Regions from separate parts of the Pandoraea sp. CB10b_02 genome, predicted to be linked through region 2. Evidence: predicted binding sites of a transcription regulator. Region 2 holds the regulator's gene; each other region holds the start of a gene.
What was found. Region 2 encodes LexA, which represses DNA repair genes until DNA is damaged. Its sites were predicted from a motif close to ACTGTATNNNNATACAGT; they were not measured.

Region 1 (7,603 bases), on a different contig from region 2:
GCGCCTGCGGGCGGGACGTAGATCACCGAGACGGTCGCGCCGGTTTGTTCCTTGGCTTCCTTGACCGAGCCGTAAATGGGAATGCCCTCGAAGTCTTCGCCAGCCTTCTTCGGGTTCACGCCGGCGACGAACGCATTCTTGCCGTTCGCGTATTCGCGGCACATGCGGGTATGGAACTGGCCGGTCTTGCCAGTGATACCTTGGGTGATGACCTTGGTGTCTTTGTTGATCAGAATCGACATTGCTTGATTTCCTTCATCCGGTTGCCTGACAGCGCTCGCGCGGCCCCTGCGGGCGGCACGCCGCTGCGGCTTCGACAGTTCTGGTTACTTGCCTGCGGCAGCCGCGACAACCTTCTGGGCAGCTTCTTCCATGCTGTCCGCAGAGATGATCGGCAGGCCGGACTCGGCGAGCATCTTCTTGCCCAGGTCCTCGTTCGTGCCCTTCATGCGCACGACCAGCGGCACCTTCAGCGAGACGGCCTTCGATGCAGCGATCACGCCCTCGGCGATGACGTCGCAACGCATGATGCCGCCGAAGATGTTGACCAGAATGGCGGTCAGGTTCGGGTTCTTCAGCATGATCTTGAACGCTTCGGTGACCTTCTCGGTCGTGGCGCCACCGCCCACGTCCAGGAAGTTGGCCGGCTCGCCGCCGAACAGCTTGATGGTGTCCATCGTCGCCATGGCCAGACCGGCGCCGTTCACCAGGCAGCCGATGTTGCCGTCGAGCGAGATGTAGGCCAGATCGAACTTCGACGCTTCGACTTCAGCCGGATCCTCTTCGTCCAGGTCGCGGTAGGCGACGATTTCCGGATGACGGAACAGGGCGTTCGAATCGAAGTTGAACTTGGCGTCCAGCGCGGTGACCGTGCCGTTGCTGCTCACGTTGAGCGGGTTGATTTCGGCCAGCGAGGCGTCCGTTTCCCAGAACGCCTTGTACAGACCCTGCAGGATCGCGCGACCTTGCGGGATCGAAGCGTCCGGAATGCCGATCTTCTTCGACAGGTCGTCGGCTTGCGCGTCGGTCAGGCCGACCGACGGCTCGACGATCACCTTGTGGATCAGTTCCGGGTGCTTTTCGGCGACTTCTTCGATGTCCATGCCGCCTTCGCTCGAACCCATCAGCACGATCTTCTGCGAGATGCGGTCGACCACGAGGCTGACGTACAGTTCGTTCTTGATGTCGGCGCCTTCTTCGATCAGCAGGCGATTGACCTTCTGACCTTCCGGACCGGTCTGGTGCGTGACCAGCTGCATGCCGAGGATCTGGCCAGCGTATTCACGCACTTGCTCGATCGACTTGGCAACCTTCACGCCGCCGCCCTTGCCGCGACCGCCCGCGTGGATCTGGGCCTTGACCACCCAAACCGGACCGCCGAGTTCCTCGGCTGCCTTCACGGCCTCGTCCACGGAAAACGCCGGAATGCCGCGGGGCACCGCGACTCCGAATTTCCGGAGGATTTCCTTGCCTTGATACTCATGAATCTTCATGCGTGATTCCCTTCTTGCTGAGTTGGAAGTTTGGGTTCGAGCGTGCGAGTCGAGACACCGTCGCGCTCCGCTTCTGTCGTGGCGGGCGTCGAGGGCTCGTTCGCTCGATCGTTTGCGCGGCCGTTGAACCAGCGCGGGTAGAACCGGCGCACCGCCTCGCCATCAAACCGCAGGGCGTGACAATGTCCGAGTTGGAAAGGGGGCGCCGCGTTATCGGCATCGTTGGCCGCCGTGTCCGGCGTATGAATCACCACACCGGCAAAGGCCTGAATCGCTGCCGTGGGCAGGACGCTGCAGAGTTCCGTGAGATGGGTGCAGCCGGCGGCGCCGCCAAGGCGCTCGCGAACCGCGCGGCGAAAGCCGAAGCGCAGATTAAGACCAATCAACTTACGGTATTGCGGGCCGATCTGGTCACAAATGCCGGGATATGGCACCCAGTCGGAGACGGCCTCGGCGTCATGCACTTCGAAGTTCTCGTCGATCGTCAGACGCAGCCGCAGTTCGTGGATCGGCGTGCCTTCCTTGCGAAGTCCCGTCGCCAATGCAAAATCCCGATCCTTGTGATCGGTCAGACAGGCTTCGATGTCCCATAGGCCGTCGTCGCGCGAAAACGCTTCGACAGCGATCGTGCGACGGTGACGCAGAGTACGAGGGGCAGGCGCGGAGAGCGGCATGCGGGAGTGTGCAATGCATGAACGCGGAAAGATCTTGATTCTAGCATAGGCGGCCGGCGGGACTGCCGCAGCGCAGCAGAAGCCCGCCGCATAAGGCCGAATTACCCGACCCATCGGTCGGGTTATCAAAATTGGCGGGTCGCCGACGGTATGGTGCAACGCCAAATGGCGATAACCGAGAAGTGACGCGTCACGCGGGAGTCCGCCCCAGCGGGCGTTGTCGTTCAGGTCGGCTCGTGCGCGACGGGCGTTGCCCGTTTTTCGGCGATGAATCGCGGCACATCCATCAGAAAATGGAGGGGATGAGAGGTCAGAGATCGTCGGAAAAGTCGTCCACGCCACGCACGATTTTGCTGATAACGGTACGCGAGAAGCCGCGCGAGGCCAGAAAACGCATCTGTCTGGCCCTCGCTTCGGGCGTGGTGGCCACCTCGCCGAACTTTTTTTGCCACACGGCCCGGGCGCGGGCCAACTCGGTGCTGCGCAATTGTTCGGCAAGCTCCGCCACCGTCTGCGCATCGACCTGATGCTGCTTGAGTTCGTTGACGATGCGCGTCGTCCCTAGCCGGGACGCCCGGCGATTGAGCACACTCTGCGCGAAGCGCTCGTTGGAGAGCCAGCGCTCGTGCTCCAGGTTGTCGAGCAGGCGCTCCAGCGCGTCGGGATCCTCGGCGTCGGCATAGGGAAGCAGCTTGCGGCGCAACTCGGCGCGGCTGTACTCGCGGCGCGCGAGGTAGGACAACGCCCGCCCCTTGAGGCTCAGCGCGGGTTTGCGCGACGGCCTGGCCGCGACGGCCTCGTCGCCCGGCGGGGGCGGCGCGTTCGGATCTCGGGGCGGACGGCGGTGGATCATGGCCTCAATGGGGTGCAGTGCGACACGCGATCTGCAGCATCTTCGTCATGCAATCAGTGGCAGAAACAAAAAACGGCAACGCGCCGCCGCAAAGCTTCGCGTTGCCGTCCCGACTCCGAGGTCCTCAGACTTCGTCGTCTTCTTCTTCGATCTCGCCGGTTTCGTTGATCGCCGTCACCCCCAGCGACGCGCGCACCTTGTTCTCGATCTCGCGGGCGACTTCCGGATTCTCGCGCAGGAACTCACGCGCATTGTCCTTGCCCTGGCCGATTTTCTCGCCGTTGTAGCTGTACCAGGCGCCGGCCTTCTCGACGATCTTCGCGCTCACCCCCAGGTCGATGATCTCGCCTTCGCGCGAAATACCCTGACCGTAGAGGATGTCGAAAATCGCTTCGCGGAACGGCGGCGACACCTTGTTCTTGACGACCTTGACGCGGGTTTCGTTACCGACCACCTCGTCGCCCTTCTTGATCGAACCGATACGGCGGATGTCCAGGCGCACCGAGGAATAGAACTTCAGCGCGTTGCCGCCCGTCGTCGTTTCCGGGTTGCCGAACATCACACCGATCTTCATACGAATCTGGTTGATGAAGATCACCGTGCAGTTCGTGCGCTTGATCGTACCGGTGAGCTTGCGCAGCGCCTGCGACATCAGACGCGCCTGCAGACCCGGCAGCGAGTCGCCCATTTCGCCTTCGATTTCGGCCTTCGGCACCAGTGCCGCGACCGAGTCGATGATGATGAGGTCAATCGAGCCCGAGCGCACCAGTGCGTCGGCGATTTCCAGGGCCTGCTCGCCCGTGTCCGGCTGCGAAATCAGCAGATCCGGCACGGAGACGCCCAACTTGCTGGCGTAGCCGACGTCGAGCGCGTGTTCCGCATCGATGAACGCGCAGGTGCCGCCAAGCTTCTGCATTTCCGCCACGACCTGCAGCGTGAGCGTGGTCTTGCCCGACGATTCCGGGCCGTAGATTTCAATCACGCGGCCGCGCGGCAGACCGCCGACGCCGAGCGCGATGTCCAGACCCAGCGAGCCGGTCGAGACGACCTGGATGTCGGCTTCGACCTCGCCGTCGCCCAGACGCATGATCGAGCCCTTGCCGAATTGCTTCTCGATCTGCGCGAGGGCGGCGGCGAGCGCCTTGCCTTTCTCGGCCGACAGATTGGCAGACCCTTTCTTGCTTTCTTCCATGAATCGTCCTTTGATATGATGAGCGAGACGGCTCGAGTGAGGCGTGAATGCCGGTACTGTATAAAAAACCAGTGCTCTTTGCAAGTGCCTGTTGTCCGAAAGCGCCGAAACGAGAAAAAAAGCCGCGAACCACGCGCCGCAACATCACAGGAGACACACCGCAGCCGTCAGGCTTCGGTGCCTACACAAGCCTATCACGCCCATGCGAATTCTCATCGCAGAGGATGACAGCATTCTGGCCGATGCCCTGACCCGCTCGCTGCGCCAGGGGGGCTACGCCGTCGATCACGTCAAAACCGGGCTCGAAGCCGACTCCGCTCTTTCGGCCCAGACGTTCGATCTGCTGATTCTCGACCTCGGTCTGCCCCGCCTGCCGGGTCACGAAGTTCTGCGCCGGCTGCGCGCCCGCAATTCCCATCTGCCCGTTCTGATCCTGACCGCCTCCGACAGCGTCGACGCCCGCGTGAAGGGCCTCGACCTGGGCGCCGACGACTACATGGCCAAGCCGTTCGCACTGGCGGAGCTCGAAGCGCGCGTGCGGGCGCTGACCCGGCGTGGCGCCGGCGGCGGCTCCACCGTCATCCGCCATGGCCCGCTCAGTTTCGACCAGGTCGGACGCACCGCCTATATCAACGAGCAGATGCTCGACCTCTCCGCGCGCGAGCTCGAACTGCTCGAAGTGCTGTTGCTGCGCACCGGCCGTCTGGTCTCGAAGGAACAGCTTGTCGACCATCTGTGCGGCTGGGGCGAAGAAGTGAGCAACAACGCCATCGAGGTGTACATGCATCGGTTGCGCAAGAAAATCGAGCCGAGCGGCGTGCGCATCGCCACCATCCGCGGATTGGGGTATTGTCTGGAGAAGCCAGCTTCCGCGCCTGCCAACGCCGCCTGAGTCCGCGCATGTCGCCGCACCGGGCGACTCGTGCGATCCGATTCATGCGATCCATTACGAACTTGTTACGAAGTTATTGCGAAGTCCATTGCGGGATTCGGCGCGCGAGGGCTGAGCGGGTGCCTGACGACGGCAGGCGCCGAGGCGGGCCGAGCCGCCCGCGGACCGCCCTCCGCCGGCAACGTCATCCCTGAACCCTCGCCGTCCCGGCAATTTCGCTCTCCCAGTCCGCCCGCCCGATGCGTCTGAGCCTTCGCCATCACCGTCGCGCCCCGGTCACTCCGGCCGATCCGGTCCGTCCGGCAGACGGCATTCGCGCGCCCGACGCGGACCCCTTCGACCCCTACGCCGATCCCTTTGCGCGCCAGGGCTTCGGCGCACCGCTCGAGCGCGAGGCCGAGCCGCCGCCGCGCTCGCTGTTCGGCGAGATTCTCGACTGGATGCTCGCGCCCCTGCTGTTGCTCTGGCCGATGAGCATCGCGGTGACGTATCTCGTCGCGAAGTCGATTGCCAACGGCCCGTTCGACCGCGCCCTGGAGACCAATACCTACGTGCTCGCCCAGCAGGTGCACTCGGATCGCGGGCAAGTCACGCTCACGTTGCCCATGCCCGCACGCGATCTGCTGCGCGCGGACGCCACCGACAACGTCGACTTCCAGGTGCTCGGCGCGAAGGGCGAACTCGTCGCCGGGACGGCCGAGCTGCCGCTACCGCATGAAGACGACCGGCCGCAGCCCGGCGTCGTGCAGTTTCGCGACGAGACGGTCGGCGGCAACGACATTCGCGTCGCCTTCACCTACGTCGATCTGCCGCGCATGGATCCCCCCGGCAGCATGGCTCTCGTGCAGGTCGCGGAGACACTCGACAAGCGCAGCCAACTGGCCAACGAGATCATCAAGGGCGTGATCCTGCCGCAGTTCGTGATCCTGCCATTGGCAATCGTGCTCGTCTGGTTCGGGCTCTCGCGCGGCCTCGCGCCGCTGCATGCGCTGCAGGAGCACATTCGCGCGCGGCGGCCCGACGATCTGTCGCCGCTCGAAGCCCGGCAGGCGCCGCCGGAGATCGCCCCGCTCGTCAATTCGTTGAACGATCTGCTCGAGCGACTGGAACAGAACATGAAGCTGCAGCAACGCTTCATCGCGGACGCGGCGCATCAACTCAAGACACCGCTTGCCGGCCTGCGCATGCAGGCGGAGCTCGCGCTGCGCCAGACCTCGCCGGACGAGCTGCGCCGTTCGCTCTCGCAGATCGCCGCGAGCTCCGAGCAGGCCGCACGCCTCGTCAACCAGTTGCTCGCACTGGCTCGCGCCGAGAACAGCGCCAACGACGCCGCCGCCTTTACGCCCGTCAATCTGAGTCTGCTCGCGCGCAGCGCCATGCAGGACTGGTTCCAGGCGGCCTTTGCCAAACGCATCGACCTCGGCTTCGAGGAGCCGCCCTTCCCCGTGCATCTGTCGGGCCAGCCGGTGATGTTGCGCGAGTTGCTCAACAACCTGATCGACAACGCGATCCGCTACACCCCGGCCGGCGGCAAGGTAACGGTGCGGCTGCGCCACGAGGCGTCCGACGGCTTCGTCCATCTGGAGGTGGAAGATACGGGGCCCGGCATTCCGGCCGCGGAGCGCCCGCGCGTGTTCGAGCGCTTCTATCGCATTCTCGGCAGCGACAGCGACGGCAGCGGTCTCGGGCTCGCCATCGTGCGCGAGATCGTGCAGATTCATCGCGGCGAGGTGAGCGTGCTCGATCACGTCGACGCACAGCACCCCGAAGCAACGGGCACGCTCATTCGCGTAACCCTGCCGCTTGCGGAGCCTATCGAAAACCCGCATGCGTGACGAAAGTACGTCAAATACGTTCGAAATCGGGCCAAAGTCGAGGGTAAGTCCCTAGCCGCGTAAGCTTCGAGTCAGTTTCGCGTCAGACGGCGGTAAGGTTGTCCTCCAATAATCAGTTGCAACGGCCCGGGCGTGTCCCAGGGGCGTGCTTACATTACAGGAGACAACCGCATGGCTACTGCAACGACAGCCACCACCCATGCGCCGATGACCGCGGAAGAACGGAAGGTCATCTTCGCGTCGTCGCTGGGCACGGTGTTCGAGTGGTACGACTTTTATCTGGCCGGTTCGTTGGCCGCCTTCATCAGCAAGCATTTCTTCTCCGGCATCAACCCGACGGCGGCCTTCATCTTCACGCTGTTGTCGTTCGCCGCCGGCTTCGCGGTGCGCCCGTTCGGCGCCATCGTGTTCGGCCGCATCGGCGATCTGGTTGGCCGCAAGTACACGTTCCTCGTCACCATCACTCTGATGGGTCTGTCGACGCTGGTGGTCGGCCTGCTGCCGAGCTACGCTTCGTGGGGCATCGCGGCACCGGTGATCTTCATTGCCATGCGTCTGCTGCAGGGCCTGGCGCTGGGCGGCGAGTACGGCGGCGCCGCCACCTACGTTGCAGAGCACGCACCGCACGGCCGCCGCGGCTTCTACACGTCGTGGATCCAGACGA
Region 2 (7,603 bases):
ACCCACTTCCTCGGGGGTGAAGCCGCGCAACAGGTGATCGGCGGCGCGCACGAAGATGTCCGGCATGCGGTCGGCCATGGCGTAGCCCGCTTCGGTGGCGCCGAGCTCCACCGTGCGGCGATCCGTCTTGCTGCGCTCGCGCACCAGCAGGCCGTGCGCCTCGAGCCGGTCGAGCAGACGCGTGACGGCGCTCGCATCGATACAGTAATCGCGCGCCAGATCCGCCGCCGTCTTGCTTTTGCCGGTCGCGACCTTGTAGAGCATGGTCGCTTGCGTGCTGGTCAGGCCGTACTGCGAGGTCTCCTTCGTGAGCTCGGCCATGATCAACTGGCGCACCCGAGCGACGAGATAGCCCAGCGAATCGTCGATGTCGTAGGCGTTACGCGGCGCCTCGGCGGCGGCGCTGGCCGCACCGGCATTGCCGGCGGCCCCCGGCGGCGGCGTCGAGGAGGCGGAAAGGGAAACGGACGGCTCTGACATTTTCGTGCTGATGCAATAATTGACTTGTCACGATTATAGCGTCCACTTAATAAAATGCAAGATGATGCAATAGTTGACTAGGCAAATATTTCAACGAAATGTAGACGGATCGCTCTAGTGGAAGGTGCGGTGGGAGGGCGGGGCAAGGGAGCGACGTTTGCGCAAAGTCGGCGGCATGGCCGCGCAAGTCGTTGTTGCATCGCAGAAAAGCCATGACGTGAGACATGCGCAAGTGATAGAATCGCGGATTCTCCAAAGGCTTTTCGAGCACCTCTTTCATGACCCGCGCTCTCCGTAATATCGCCATCATCGCGCACGTCGACCACGGCAAAACCACGCTCGTCGACCAGTTGCTGCGCCAGTCCGGCACCTTCCGCGAAAACCAGCAGATCGCTGAACGCGTGATGGACTCGAACGACATCGAAAAAGAGCGCGGCATCACGATCCTCGCCAAGAACTGCGCCGTCGAATACGAAGGCACGCACATCAACATCGTCGACACCCCGGGCCACGCGGACTTCGGCGGTGAAGTCGAGCGCGTGCTCTCCATGGTCGACAGCGTGCTGCTGCTGGTCGATGCCGTCGAAGGCCCGATGCCGCAGACCCGCTTCGTGACCCGCAAGGCGCTGGGTCTCGGCCTCAAGCCGATCGTGGTGGTCAACAAGATCGACCGTCCCGGCGCACGTCCGGACTGGGTGATCAACCAGACGTTCGACCTGATGGACAAGCTCGGCGCGACCGACGAGCAGCTCGACTTCCCGGTGGTCTACGCCTCGGCGCTCAACGGCTTCGCCAGCCTCGACGCCGACGTGCGCGAGGGCGACATGCGCCCGCTGTTCGACGCGATTCTCAAGCACGTGCCCGTGCGCGAGGCCGACGTGGACGCGCCGCTTCAGTTGCAGATCAGCTCGCTCGACTACTCGACGTTCGTGGGACGTATCGGTATCGGCCGCATCACGCGCGGTCGCATCAAGCCGGGCCAACAAGTCGCCATGCGCTTCGGTCCGGAAGGCGAAGTGCTCAAGCGCAAGATCAACCAGGTGCTGACGTTCAAGGGCCTGGAGCGCGTGATGTCGGATGGCGCGGAAGCTGGCGACATCGTGCTGATCAACGGTATCGAGGACGTGGGCATCGGCGCGACGATCTGCGACGTGGACACGCCGGAAGCGCTGCCGCTGCTGACCGTCGACGAGCCGACGCTCACGATGAACTTCTGCGTGAATACGTCGCCGCTGGCCGGCCGTGAGGGCAAGTTCGTGACGAGCCGCCAGATCCGCGATCGTCTGCACAAGGAACTCAACCACAACGTGGCGCTGCGCGTGAAAGACACGGCCGAGGACTCCGTCTTCGAAGTGTCGGGCCGAGGCGAACTGCACCTGACGATTCTCATCGAGAACATGCGTCGCGAAGGCTACGAGTTGGCCGTGTCGCGTCCGCGTGTGGTGCTCAAGGAAATCGACGGCGTGAAGCACGAGCCCTACGAGCTGCTCACCATCGACCTGGAAGACGATCATCAGGGCGCCGTCATGGAAGAAATCGGCCGCCGCAAGGGCGAAATGCTCGACATGGTCTCGGACGGCCGCGGTCGCACGCGTCTGGAGTACCGCATTCCGGCGCGTGGCCTGATCGGGTTCCAGGGCGACTTCCTGTCGATGACGCGCGGCACGGGCCTGATGAGCCACATCTTCGACGCATACGCGCCGCTCAAGGACGGTTCGCTGGGCGAGCGCCGCAACGGCGTGCTGATCTCGCAGGACGACGGCGCCGCCGTGGCCTACGCCCTGTGGAAGCTGCAGGATCGCGGCCGCATGTTCGTCTCGCCGGGCGACGCGCTGTACGAAGGCATGATCATCGGCATCCACAGCCGCGACAACGACCTCGTGGTCAACCCGATCAAGGGCAAGCAGCTCACGAACGTGCGCGCGTCGGGCACCGACGAAGCCGTGCGTCTGGTGCCGCCGATCGCGCTGAGCCTCGAATATGCCGTGGAATTCATCGACGACGACGAACTTGTCGAAGTCACCCCGCAAACGATTCGTCTGCGCAAGCGCTTCCTGAAGGAGCACGAGCGCAAGCGCGCCGCACGCGAAGAGAAGTAAGCCCGGCGATGGCGACAGCGCGTGGCAGACGTCCGTTCGCTGCGCGCCTGCAACGTCCGTTGGTTGGAAGAAAGCCGGTGCCTTGCGCCGGCTTTTTTATTGGCCCATCGCCCGTGATGTGTCCTGTCGGGCGTGCGGTGCCGTGAGCGCCGCGGGCCGTTGATAGCCCCCGAGGGCGCCGTTGCCCGTGCGGTCCGTGGCCGCGCACGACGGCGTTCGTTCCATTGACGATTCTGAAACACTCGCCTGCCATGACCGAATTTGTCCGCACCGAAATCCGTGGTCGCATTGGGTTCATCACGCTCACGCGTCCCAAGGCCCTCAACGCGTTGTCACACGACATGATTCGCGCGATCGCCGCTGCACTGGACCGCTGGCGCGACGATTGCGCCGTCCTCGGCGTGGTGTTGCAAGGCGAGGGCGAGAAGGGACTGTGCGCCGGCGGCGACATTCGCTATTTCCATGAGGCCGTCGGCGCGGGACGCACCGACATCATGGATTTCTTTACCGATGAGTACCGGCTGAACTACGCCATCGCCACTTACCCGAAGCCCTACATCGCGTTGATGGACGGTGTGGTGATGGGGGGCGGCATGGGCATCTCGCAGGCAGCGGCGCTGCGCATCGTGACCGAAGCGACGCGCATGGCCATGCCGGAGACCGCCATCGGCCTGTTCCCGGACGTCGGCGGCGGCTATTTCCTCGCGAACCTCGCAGGCCATCTCGGCGAGTATCTCGGCACGACGGGCATCGTGTTCGGTGCAGTCGACGCGTGCGAGATCGGCCTGGCCGACGTGGTGCTGCCGCGCGCCTCGTTGCCCGCACTGTGCGAATTGCTGGCAAACGGTCAGTGGCAAGATGCGCAGGCCGTGCTCGACGCCGCCCGCGACTTTGCCCGCGAGAGCCTGCCTCCGGCCGGTCTGGCGCCGGGCAAGCTCGCGCCGTTGCGCGACGCCATCGACCACCATTTCGGGCAGCCCGACATGCCCGCCGTCCTTCGCTCGCTCAAACACGAAGCCCGTTGCGAATACTCGGGCTGGGCGCAGGAGACGGAGGAGTTGCTGCGCGCCAAGCGCTCGCCGCTGATGGTGTGCGTCACGCTGGAACAGGTGCGCCGTGCCCGCAAGCTGTCGCTGGCCGACGAGTTGCGCGAGGAGTGGCTGATGATGCGCAGCGTCTTCAATCTCGACGGCCGCATGGGCGCCGAAGGCGTGGAAGGGATTCGTGCTCTCGTCGTCGACAAGGACCACAAGCCGCGTTGGCAGCACGCAAGCATCGAGGCCGTGACGCGCGCCGACGTGGCGCGCTTCTTCGACGGAGAACGTCGCGGTGCGGATAACCCCTTGCGCGATCTGGGGCTGTGAGCGGGGCGGTGGCTGCCCGTCGCCAACCGGGCGCGGCAGCCGCCGGGGTTGGGTTGTGCCGGCGGCGCCGCCCGCCAGGCCTCGATGGTTGCCACGGCGGCTTGTGTCGCAAGCGGCCAGCCGCCGGCGTGGCGCCGCATAGCTGTGCCGCTCGCGCGTTACACGGCGGCCTGGCAGAACTGCTCGCCGACCGCCTGATCGAGCTTGCGGCACACGCCGGCGATGCTGCCCACCATCACGATATGCGACACGTCGCGATACACCCGCACGCCGTAGCCGGCGTCTTTCTCATGAACTTGCCGGCAAGTTGGCGCTTCTCGGCCGCGGACGTCGCGGGAGGCCTTGGCCGCCTTGCCGGCCGGGCACGCGCGCCGCGCGGTGGCCGCGACGGCGGACGTCAGCGTGCGCGAGAGCGCGGCGTTGCGCGTGCGGGCCGGCACGGTATATGAGCGGGCCATGGCCGGTGCGGCAGCAAACGGGCCGGACAGCGCCGAGAGGCCATACACCGCGGACAGCCGTGCCTGCGACGACACTCGAACGCGCGCTTCACCCAGCGACGCGCGCAGCAAACCAAAGAGTCGAGCCATGATGCGATCCTTCTTTCAATGTGGGTCGGAGGGGCGTGTCCGGTTGCATCGCTTCACAAATCACAAATTGCGGGCGCAGCAGGGCACGGGCGCCGGACCCAGCCCGGCGCAAACGGAAATGCCAATCTTCAGGGAGCGGGGCGTACCGCTTGCCGCGGCGCGCCCGGACAGACGCTTAGCGACCGCCTTGGATGCCGCTTGAATGCCGCATCAAGGGGTGCCTGGATATCGCGTCAGAGGTCGTTATTGCGGATCAGGCCGACCGCAATTCCCTCCAGGGCGAAGTCGCCGCTTCCTTCATCGACGCGGATATTCTCGAAATCGGGGTTCTCGGCGATGAGCTCGACCCCGCCCTTGATGCGGTGGAATCGCTTGACGGTCACGTCGTCGCCGATGCGCGCAACGACGATCTGGCCTTCGCGGGCGTCTGCCGCCTTCTGCACGGCAAGCAGATCGCCGTCGAGAATGCCGGCGTCGCGCATCGACATCCCGCGCACCTTCAGCAGGTAGTCCGGCTGCCGGGCGAACAGGTTTGGATCGCACTGGAAATTGCGTTCGATGTGCTCCTGCGCCAGGATCGGGCTGCCTGCGGCCACGCGCCCGACGAGCGGCAGCGACAACTGCATGAGGCCCATGTGCGGCAACGTGAACTGGTGCGAGCCACCCGCTTCGTCCAGGCGCTTGAGGCGGATGCCGCGCGACTGACCCGCCGCCAGCTCGATCACACCCTTTCGCGCCAGTGCCCGCAGATGCTCCTCTGCGGCGTTCGCCGAAGAGAAGCCGAGTTCGGCCGCAATCTCGGCGCGCGTGGGAGGAAAGCCGGTGCGCTCGATCGCTTGTCGGACCAATTCATAGACCTGCTGTTGACGGGCGGTAAGTTTGATCATGGCGTCACTGTATGGAAGCACAGGTGGCTGTATTTTTGTACAGTGTTTGCAAAAAGGCAAGTGAAAACTTCATGTACTGCATGAAGTGCTTGCGCGAATGCCGCGGTCTCGGGCGCGGGCGTGCCGTCAGCAGGAAATCGCTAATCCTTATTCCGGCATAAACAAAAGAAAAATAATTATTTTTAATTATTTAGTGCCCCCCATAGACTGGCCTCCTACCACACGTAAGCAAACGAGGAGTGCAAGTCATGAGCAAAGCAGCACGGGGATCGAAAGCTAAGCAGCTGGTGAGGGCGTTCGGGAAACTGGGTGCGGTGGCGCTGGCCGCGGGCATTGCCATTCAGGCGCACGCCGCGAGCGTGTCGCTGCTCAACGTGTCCTACGACCCGACGCGCGAGCTGTACGCCGACTACAACAAGGCCTTCGAAGCGCATTACAGGCAGGTCGCGGGCGATACGGTGAACGTGAAGGCCTCGCACGGCGGCTCGGGCAAGCAGGCCCGCACCGTGCTCGATGGCGCGCCTGCCGACGTGGTCACACTCGGCATTTCGGCCGACATCGACGAACTGGCGCAGGCCGGCCTCGTGAGCAAGGACTGGCAAAAGCGCCTGCCGGACAATGCCACGCCGTACACGTCGACGATCGTCCTGCTCGTGCGCAAGGGCAACCCGAAGCAGATCAAGGATTGGGGCGATCTCGTCAAGCCGGGCATCAGCGTCGTCACGCCGAACCCGAAGACTTCGGCCGGCGCGCGCTGGAACTATCTCGCCGCATGGCTGTACGCGCTCAAGCAGCCGGGCGGCAATGAGCAGAAGGCGCAGGAGTTCGTCAAGGCGCTGTACAAGAATGTCGGCGTGCTCGACTCGGGCGCGCGCGGCGCGACGACCACGTTCGTCGAGCGCGGCATTGGCGACGTGCTGATCGCCTGGGAAAACGAAGCGCTGCTCTCGGTAAAGGATCTCGGTCCGGACAAGTTCGACATCGTCGTGCCGTCCTCGTCGATCCTGACGGAGCCGCCGGTCGCCGTGGTCGACAAGAACGTCGACAAGCACGGCACGCGCAAGGTGGCCGAGGCCTATCTGCAATGGCTGTACTCGCCGCAAGGGCAGGAGATCGCCGCGAAGCACTTCTATCGTCCGCGTTCGCCGGAAATCGCGAAGAAGTATGAGGCGCAATATCCGAAGCTCAAGCTCTACACGGTCGACGCCGACCTGGGCGGCTGGACGAAGACGCAGGCGAAGCACTTCGCCGACGGCGGCATCTTCGACCAGATCTACACCAAGAAATAACGGCGCGACGAAGGAGACCCTCGCATGAGTACCGCACTGTTTCCTCTCTGGCGCAAGCCGAGTGCCTTGCCCGGCTTCGGCCTGACGATGGGCTACACCGTCGCGTACCTGAGCCTGGTGGTGCTGGTGCCGTTGCTCATGGTCTTCATCAAGGCGAGCTCGCTCGACTGGGCGAGCTTCGTCGCCGCGGTGGGTTCGCCGCGCGTGCTCGCGTCGTATCGCCTCACGTTCGGCATCTCGCTCGCGGCGGCCATGCTCAACGCCGTGTTCGGCTTCATCCTGGCGTGGGTGCTGGTGCGCTACACGTTCCCGGGCAAGCGGTTCGTCGACGCGCTCATCGACCTGCCGTTCGCGCTGCCTACCTCCGTGGCCGGCATCGTGCTGGCGGCCGTCTACGCGCCGAACGGCTGGATCGGCCGCTGGTTCGAGCCGCTCGGCATCAAGATCGCCTTCACGCCGCTGGGCATCTTCGTGGCGCTGACCTTCATCGGTCTGCCGTTCGTCGTGCGCACGCTCCAGCCCGTGCTCGAAGAGTTCGAACGCGAGCAGGAGGAGGCGGCGGCGTGCCTGGGCGCATCGCGCTGGCAGACGGTGCGCCACGTCATCCTGCCGGCCGTGCTGCCCGCGCTGCTGACAGGCTTCGCGCTGGCCTTCGCGCGCGCCGTCGGCGAATACGGTTCGGTCATCTTCATCGCAGGCAACATCCCGATGGTCTCGGAAATCACCTCGCTGCTCATCGTGACCAAGCTCGAGCAGTTCGATTACGCGGGCGCCGCGGCGCTGGCCGTGGTAATGCTGGGCATCTCCTTCGTGTTGCTGCTCCTCATCAATACCCTGCAATGGTGGCTGCAGAACCGCCATTCGGGTCGGCGCGCCGCCGGCGTGTGATTTCAGGGA
Region 3 (7,603 bases), on a different contig from region 2:
GACCACCGGCTCGTTCGTCTCGTCCGCACGCGCCACGCCCAGCGCGAGGTAGCAGTTGCCTTTGTAATGGCGATAGACGCCGGGGCGAAATGCCTCGATCTCCGGCGTCGATTCCGCCGACGGTGCGTTCACGTTGGAAACCATGGTTCTCTTCTCCGGCTTGTGCGCGGGACGATACGGCGTGCCGCCGCCGCGGAATGAATCTTCAGGGCGCCGCACGTTCAGCGCGGCAAAACGATGCCGACCGATTTGGCCAGCGGCGCCGACGAGATACCGGACGCGCCGCGAAACGGCTCGTCCAGGTTGACGATCAGCGCGATCACCATACCGATCGCTCCCATGTGCATGGCAACGATGAAATTGCTCTTCCACGTGGCCGGATACCGCCCGTTCATCGCCATCGCGGCCAGCATGAAGAGCGAAATGACCCACCAGAACACGCTTGGCACGGTCTTGGTCGCATTCTCGAAACGACCCTGCCGCGCTTCTTCGAGGCGATCGAGCAACGTGCGGATGGAACTGGCGCTGGCCTCATGCCCGGCAATGACGCGGCGCGTGGCCCCGACGAAAGCCGTCAGCGCGTCTTCGGTGCGCGGCGACAGGTCGGGATCGGCCGTGCTCAGCGTATACCACTCATCGGTGACGACAGAGCGCACGTAGTCGCGCAGCATGGCGCGCGCCGCCTGTGCGTCGGCGTCGCCTACGGCCTTGAGTTCACGATCGAGGCGCCGCACCACCGACGCCTCGCGCAGCGCCTGGTCTTCGGCGTGGCCGAGATTGGCGCGCACGTCGCCCAGCACGTGCGCGAGCACGAAGACGATGAAGGCGAGCAAGCTGCCGTGCACGACGTCGGCCACGGTGCCGCGCGCATCGGACGGGTGCGGGAGCCGGTCGAACAGAAAGACGCGCGCGAACCACGCCACACCGATCCCGAGCAATGCCGTGGCAAGCGCCAGACTGACGAGCAGCACGCCCGTCGGCATCAATGTCATCTGATCAACCAGCCAGTGCATTCCGGTTTTCCTGTTCTGTCGTTCTCGAATGTCAGCGGGGCAGCGCGACAGGCGACGGCAAGAGCACCAGGGTCGCGCCCCGGCATGCGCCGCCGATGCGGCGACTATACCCGATGCATGGAGGACGGCAACTTCCGAAAATTTCGCTGCCTGACGAACGGACCGAACCGGAAGGCCCGGCGGCCATGCCGAAGCAGCCGAAGGGGCCGAAGGAGCCGAAGGAGCCGAAGCGCCAAAGGAGCCGAAGGGGCCGAACATGCGGGCCATGCCTGACGTACTAGGCAACCAGAGGCTTCGTCAGCAGTACCGTCGTGAAGCCGCTGTCCCAGGCCTCGTCGGGATACATGGCGACTTCGGCGTAGCCGTGCCGGGCATAGAACGCGCGGCTCTGCGTATTGAACGTATCGGTCTCGAGCCGCGCCAGCGCGTGGCCGTTGGCCCGCATGCCGGCTTCCGCGTGGGCGAGCAGCCGCGCACCAATACCTTGCCGTTGCCGGTCGGGCGCGACATGGAGCGCATCGATGAAGTCGCCGATCACATGCACCATGCCGACGACGCGCGCTGCCTCGTCGCACGGCACCGCCACCGTGAACGCGGGCCACTGCGCCTGCACATAGGCACGCGTGCGCTCGCCGGACGCGAACGTCGCCGCGACCTCGGCACGCAGCATGGGCGCCCACGTCGTGTGATAGGTCCGCATGAGCAGCGACGTCAGCGCATCGGCGTCCGTCGCACGCGCGGCGCGCAAGACAATCTCAGGACCACGCATTGCGAAGCCTGCGCGCCACGTCGATGTGTACCGCCACGTCGCCGACCGGCGCCTGCGGCGCCTCGCCCTCGCGCGGCTTCGGCAGCCGCTCGTACAACGGCAGCATCGCGTCCGAGACGAAGCGGCTGCGCGTGCCGTACACGTGACGATCGCCGAGCCCTGTCTGTTGATGGACGTAGAACCGTTGCGGCACGATGAGCTGCAGCGACTCCTTCGCGCGCGTCATCGCCACGTAGAGCAGGCGCCGTTCTTCCTCGATGTCTTCGTCGTCGCCGGTGCTCATGTCCGACGGAATGCACCCGTCGACGACGTTGAGCACATAGACCGAGTGCCACTCCTGGCCCTTGGCGCTGTGGATCGTCGAGAGGATCAGGTAATCCTCGTCGAGCAACGGCGGGCCGGATTGCGCGCTGGTCGCGTCGGGCGGGTCGAGCGTCAGCTCGGTCAGGAACTGCTCGCGCGAACCGTAGGTGCCGGCGATGCGGGCGAGCTGCTCCAGGTCGGCCTGCCGCACCGCCGCGTCGTCGAAGCGCTGTGCGAGCAGCGGCGCGTACCAACGCAGCGCCAGATCGACGTCGGCCGGCCACGCAACGCGCGTGTCGTGCAACGCCAGGAAAACGTCCACGAAGCTGCGCCAGTCGTTCGCAGCCGCCGAGGGCGGCTTGAACCCGGCCAGCACCTGCGCGGGCGCGGCGGACTGCGCCATCGCGTCGAGCAGCCGCGTTGCGCTCACCGGCCCGATGCCGGGAACGAGCTGTGCGACGCGAAACCCCGACAACCGGCTTGCCGGGTTGTGGGCCCAGCGCAGTATCGAGAGCATGTCCTTCACATGCGCGGCCTCGAGAAACTTCAGGCCGCCGAACTTCACGAAAGGAATGTTGCGCCGCGTGAGCTCGAGCTCGAGCGCGGCGCTGTGGCTGCCGGTGCGAAACAGCACGGCCTGCTGCATGAGCCGTGTGCCCGTCTCGCGCTGCGCGAGCACCTGGTCGGCCACCCAGCGCGCCTGCCCCGCTTCGTCGCTCACGTTGACGAGCTGGGGGCGGCGCGCCGACTGGCGGTCCGTCCACAGCGCCTTCGCATAGCGCTCGCTCGATTCCGCGATGACCGCGTTCGACGCATCGAGAATCGGCTGCGTCGAACGATAGTTGCGCTCGAGCGTCACGACGTGCGCCGGCTCGGCGAATTGCCCGGGGAAGTCGAGGATGTTGCGGACCGTGGCGGCCCGGAAGGCGTAGATCGACTGGGCGTCGTCGCCGACCACGGTGAGCCCGCGCCCGTCCGGCTTCATCGCGAGCAGGATCTGCGCCTGCAGGCGGTTGGTGTCCTGATACTCGTCGACGAGGACATGGTCGAAACGCGCCCCAAGCGCTCGCGCGAGTTCCGGCGCCCTCATCATCTCGGCCCAGTACAGCAGCAGATCGTCGTAGTCGAGCACTTGCTGCGCCTGCTTCGCATCGACATAGGCGCCGAACAGCGTCTTGAGCTGCGCCTCCCACTGCGCGCACCACGGAAAGTGCTTGGCGAGCACTTCGGCGAGCGGCGCCTGACTGTTCACCACGCGCGAATAGATGGACAGGCAGGTGCCCTTGAGCGGAAACCGCGACTGCGTGTTCGAAAAGCCGAGCTCATGACGCGACAGGCCGAGCAAGTCCTCCGCATCGCTGCGATCGTGGATGGTGAAGGCTTCCGAGAGGCCGATGCGCGGCGCGAAATCGCGCAGCAGGCGCGCGCCGATGGCGTGGAAGGTGCCCGCCCACGGCAGCGCCGGCGGCTGCGAGGACGCCAGGCCGAGCACCTTCTGCAGCACCGCCCCGACGCGCCGCTCCATCTCGTTGGCGGCACGGCGCGAGAACGTGAGCAACAGGATTCGGTTCGGGTCCGCACCCCGCACGATGAGATTGGCCACGCGGTGCGCGAGCGTGCTCGTCTTGCCGGACCCGGCGCCCGCGATGACGAGCAGCGGCCCGCCGGGCGAGCCGTCGTCGCCCACGCCATGGTGGACCGCCTCGCGCTGGCGATCATTGAGTTCGGCCCACGGGTCGCGGGCGGTCGGGGTCGGCTGTTCTGACATGCGAAGCGTCGGGAAAACGGGGGGTGCGGACGAATGTCGGCAGCGCAGGCCCATGTGAGCCCCATATGAGCCCCATGTGATCCACATGCGAGCACGCACCCCGAGTACTGTATATTTGTACATTATAACGATGGGTTCAACCCCCATCGAGTCCCGCCTCGCTTCCGACGCGGGCGCTCTTTTCGAGCCACGGGCCATGCGCCGCCGCATCGCGGCGCCGGCGCTGCGTCCGCGGCCGTGCGGCAAGCTCATGACCATTCGCACCGGTACCTCGTCCTGGACCGACCCGACGCTCATCGCGTGCGGGCGTTTCTATCCGCCGGGCGTCGACACGCCCGAGGCCCGATTGCGCCATTACGCGTCGCAGTTCGATCTGGTCGAAGTCGACAGCAGCTATTACCGCTTGCCCGATGCCGCCGTGGCGTGGCGGTGGACGCAACGCACACCGCCCTCGTTCCGATTTCACGTCAAGGCGTTTCGCGCGTTCACCGGCCACATGACGCCGCTGAGCGCGCTGCCGCCGGACATCGCCGGCGCGCTGGCGGCGCCTCGGGGAAAGTCGGCGCGCGGCGGCATGGAGATCGCCCCGGCCGACATGCCTGCGGAGTTGACCGACGAGCTCTGGCGGCGATATTTCGAAGCCGTCGAGCCGTTGCGGCAGAGCGGGCAACTGGCGGCGATCCACTTCCAGTTCTCGCCGCGCGTGCGCAACGACCGCGCCGGGCGGGCACTGGTGTTCGAGACGGCGCGTCGCCTCGAGGGCGAACGGCACGCTGTGGAGTTTCGGCATCGGAGCTGGTTCGATACGCCATCGCGCGAGGCCGCCACGCTGGCGATGCTGCGCGAGACCGGCGCCGCGCACACTATCGTCGACAGCCCCGCGGGCTTCGACAACACCGTGCCCGCGGTATGGGCGACGACGCGCGACGACCTGTGCGTGGTACGCCTGCACGGCCGCAATGCGGCGGCCTGGAACCGGCGCGACGTCACGGCCTCGTCGGGACGCTTCGTCTACGAATACAGCGCCAGCGAGTTGATCGACATTTCGGCGCGCGTGCAGCGCATCGCTGCGCTCGCGGACGACACTCACGTGCTTTTCAACACGAACCACGAGGACCAGGGCATGAAGAACGCCGCTGCCTTCGAGCGGGCGCTTGCCAATCTCGCACGCGCGACAGGGTGACGCGCCGCTCGCACCATCATCGTTCCGTATTCCCTCGTAGCGCCTCGGGCCTGCCGCGATTCACCGGACTTCGACGCCGATTTGCCGGCCTCCTGTGCCAGGCCGGCAAATCGGCGAGCCGGGTCCCTTCGGAAACCGCGCCACGGCACGACATCGGAACCGGGGACACGCAACACATCCGCCGTGACGGCCGGTTTCCTGGCGCAGAGGGTGGACGCCGCCCCCCCCCCTGCCGCAGTTGATGCGTTGGTGACGCCCCCTACCCCTTCGCGTTCATTACCGCCTGCTCGATGCGGGCGCCAATGTCGGCGTCGATCTTCTTCCAGTAGTCGAACGCGCGCTCGAGCACCGGGCTGCGCACGCCCGCGAGCAGGGCGCCGGACACGGTCTCCACCAGGCGTGCGCGCGCCGCGTCGTCGAACACGCGGCGCACGAGGTCGCCCGGCTGCGAGAAGTCGTCATCGTCCTTGTGCAGCGTATAGGCACTGCGCACCATGTCACCGTCCGACTCCCACCCGTCCTCGGCCGGGCCCGTCTGATCCGCGTATGGACGTCCGCCGCTGTTCGGCGCATACGTCGGCGCGTTGCCGCTGTGCTCGAAAGCCATCTGACCGTCGAACATGTACGACTGCACCGGCACCTTCGGACGGTTCACAGGCAACTGGTGAAAGTTCGCGCCGATGCGGTGGCGCTGCGCGTCGTTGTATGCGAACGCCCGGCCAAGCAGCATCTTGTCGGGCGACAGCCCAATCCCCGGCACGGTGTTGCCCGGCGAGAACGCCGCCTGCTCGATTTGTGCGAAGAAGTTCTCCGGATTGCGGTTGAGCGTCATCTTGCCCACCTTGATCAACGGATAGTCCTTGTGCGACCACGTCTTGGTGAGATCGAACGGATTGAAGCGATACTGCTTCGCGTCGGCATACGGCATGACCTGCACCGACAGGATCCAGCTCGGATGCTCGCCCCGCGCGATGGCGTCGAACAGGTCGCGGCGGTGAAAGTCGGCGTCCTGACCGGACATCGCAGCGGCCTGCGCATTGGTGAAGAACTCCATACCCTGCAGGGTATGGAAGTGATACTTGACCCAGAATTTCTCGCCGCTGGCGTTGATCCACATATAGGTGTGCGAACCATAGCCGTTCATATGACGCCAGGTGCGCGGCAAGCCGCGATCGCCCATCAGATAGGTCACCTGATGCGCCGACTCCGGATTGTTCGTCCAGAAGTCCCACTGCATGTGGTTGTCTCGCAGGCCCGAGTCCGGCAAACGCTTCTGGCTGCGGATGAAGTGCGGGAACTTCATCGGATCGCGCACGAAGAAGACGGGCGTGTTGTTGCCGACGAGATCATAGTTGCCCTCGTCGGTGTAGAACTTGAGGGAGAACCCGCGCACGTCACGCCAGGTATCGGGACTGCCGGCCTCGCCGGCGACGGTGGAAAAGCGCGCCAGCAGCTCGACCTTGGCGCCCTTGCGGAACAGCGATGCCTTGGTGTACCGACTCACGTCCTCGGTCGTCTCGAACACGCCGAAGGCCCCGGCGCCCTTCGCGTGCGGCTGGCGCTCAGGCACCTTCTCACGGTTGAAATGCGCCATCTGCTCGATGAAGTGGACATCATGCAGCAGCAGCGGACCGTCGGCGCCGACCGACAACGTATTCCGGTCGCTCGCGGCAGGCGCGCCCGCGCCTGTGGTCGAACCGGTGCCCAGACGTTCTTTCTCTTGGCTCATACAGACCTCCAACATCAAGGTGGGGTGGGGGAGAGGAGAGAATCGATGCCAGCGGATCCGCAAGTCGTTCAAAGCATAGTACAGGACGGTGACTTTCGTCTCATGTCACCCAATGCGTTGAAGAAACGTCAACTTGCGCGCGATCCGTCTGCCACCCCTTCTTCCCCCGCCGACCCGATAGCCGCCAACCGATGGCGCCGGTGAGGCCTGCTGGCGAGAGTGACCCACGCCGATCAGGCGGCGAGCGCGCGGCACTGGCCAACCACGCGCTCGAAGCAGGCGATGGCGAAATCCACCGATGCCGGCGTGGTGAAGCGCCCGAGGCTCACGCGCACCGTCCGGCTGGCCGCCTCGCGGTCCATGCCGATACCCGTCAGCACGTGCGACGGCTGTCCCGACGCCGAATTGCAGGCCGACGTGGACGAGACCGCCAGGTTCGGGTCGAGCATGAACGTGAAGAAGCCGGGATGCCCGATCGTCAGGCTGAGCGTATGCGCAATGCGCTGCGCACTCGCCGCGTTGTGCGTCACGCCCTCGAGCGCCAGCACGCCGTCGAGCAGCCGACGGCTCAATTCCGCAATGCGCGCATTGTCCGCCGCCATGTTGCGCATTGCCAGTTCGCACGCCGTGCCCATGCCGACGATCTGGTGGGTTGCCAGCGTCCCCGAACGCAGGCCGCGCTCGTGTCCGCCACCATGCATCTGCGGGGCGATTCGCGACATGACGTCCTTGTCCACGTAGAGCGCGCCGATGCCCTTCGGACCGTACACCTTGTGTGCGGACATCGAAAGCATGTCGATGCCCATCGCCTTGACGTCGATGGGCGTCTTGCCGAGCG

Region 1: a site for LexA is predicted at 4,268-4,285, ahead of recA (recombinase RecA). Genes of this name have one in related genera too.
Region 3: a site for LexA is predicted at 3,960-3,977, ahead of CDN36_RS06665 (ATP-dependent helicase). Genes of this name have one in related genera too.

What each region holds. Positions count from the first base shown of each region.
Region 1 is NZ_NJGW02000008.1:98,046-105,648, forward strand. It holds gene sucD (succinate--CoA ligase subunit alpha) at 1-242, opposite strand, end outside; gene sucC (ADP-forming succinate--CoA ligase subunit beta) at 327-1,493, opposite strand; gene CDN36_RS10720 (DUF2889 domain-containing protein) at 1,490-2,167, opposite strand; gene recX (recombination regulator RecX) at 2,478-3,020, opposite strand; gene recA (recombinase RecA) at 3,145-4,212, opposite strand; gene CDN36_RS10735 (response regulator transcription factor) at 4,415-5,104, shown strand; gene CDN36_RS10740 (sensor histidine kinase) at 5,344-6,939, shown strand; gene CDN36_RS10745 (MFS transporter) at 7,111-7,603, shown strand, end outside.
Region 2 is NZ_NJGW02000009.1:129,390-136,992, reverse strand. It holds gene CDN36_RS11985 (MarR family winged helix-turn-helix transcriptional regulator) at 1-480, opposite strand, end outside; gene typA (translational GTPase TypA) at 759-2,579, shown strand; gene CDN36_RS11975 (enoyl-CoA hydratase/isomerase family protein) at 2,831-3,943, shown strand; gene CDN36_RS11970 (hypothetical protein) at 4,102-4,530, opposite strand; gene lexA (transcriptional repressor LexA) at 4,764-5,417, opposite strand; gene CDN36_RS11960 (sulfate ABC transporter substrate-binding protein) at 5,666-6,706, shown strand; gene cysT (sulfate ABC transporter permease subunit CysT) at 6,731-7,594, shown strand.
Region 3 is NZ_NJGW02000004.1:322,184-329,786, forward strand. It holds gene CDN36_RS06650 (DUF1653 domain-containing protein) at 1-144, opposite strand, end outside; gene CDN36_RS06655 (bestrophin-like domain) at 222-1,013, opposite strand; gene CDN36_RS06660 (GNAT family N-acetyltransferase) at 1,291-1,782, opposite strand; gene CDN36_RS06665 (ATP-dependent helicase) at 1,769-3,853, opposite strand; gene CDN36_RS06670 (DUF72 domain-containing protein) at 4,104-5,036, shown strand; gene CDN36_RS06675 (catalase) at 5,296-6,765, opposite strand; partial or broken gene CDN36_RS06680 (cysteine desulfurase family protein) at 7,002-7,603, opposite strand, start outside.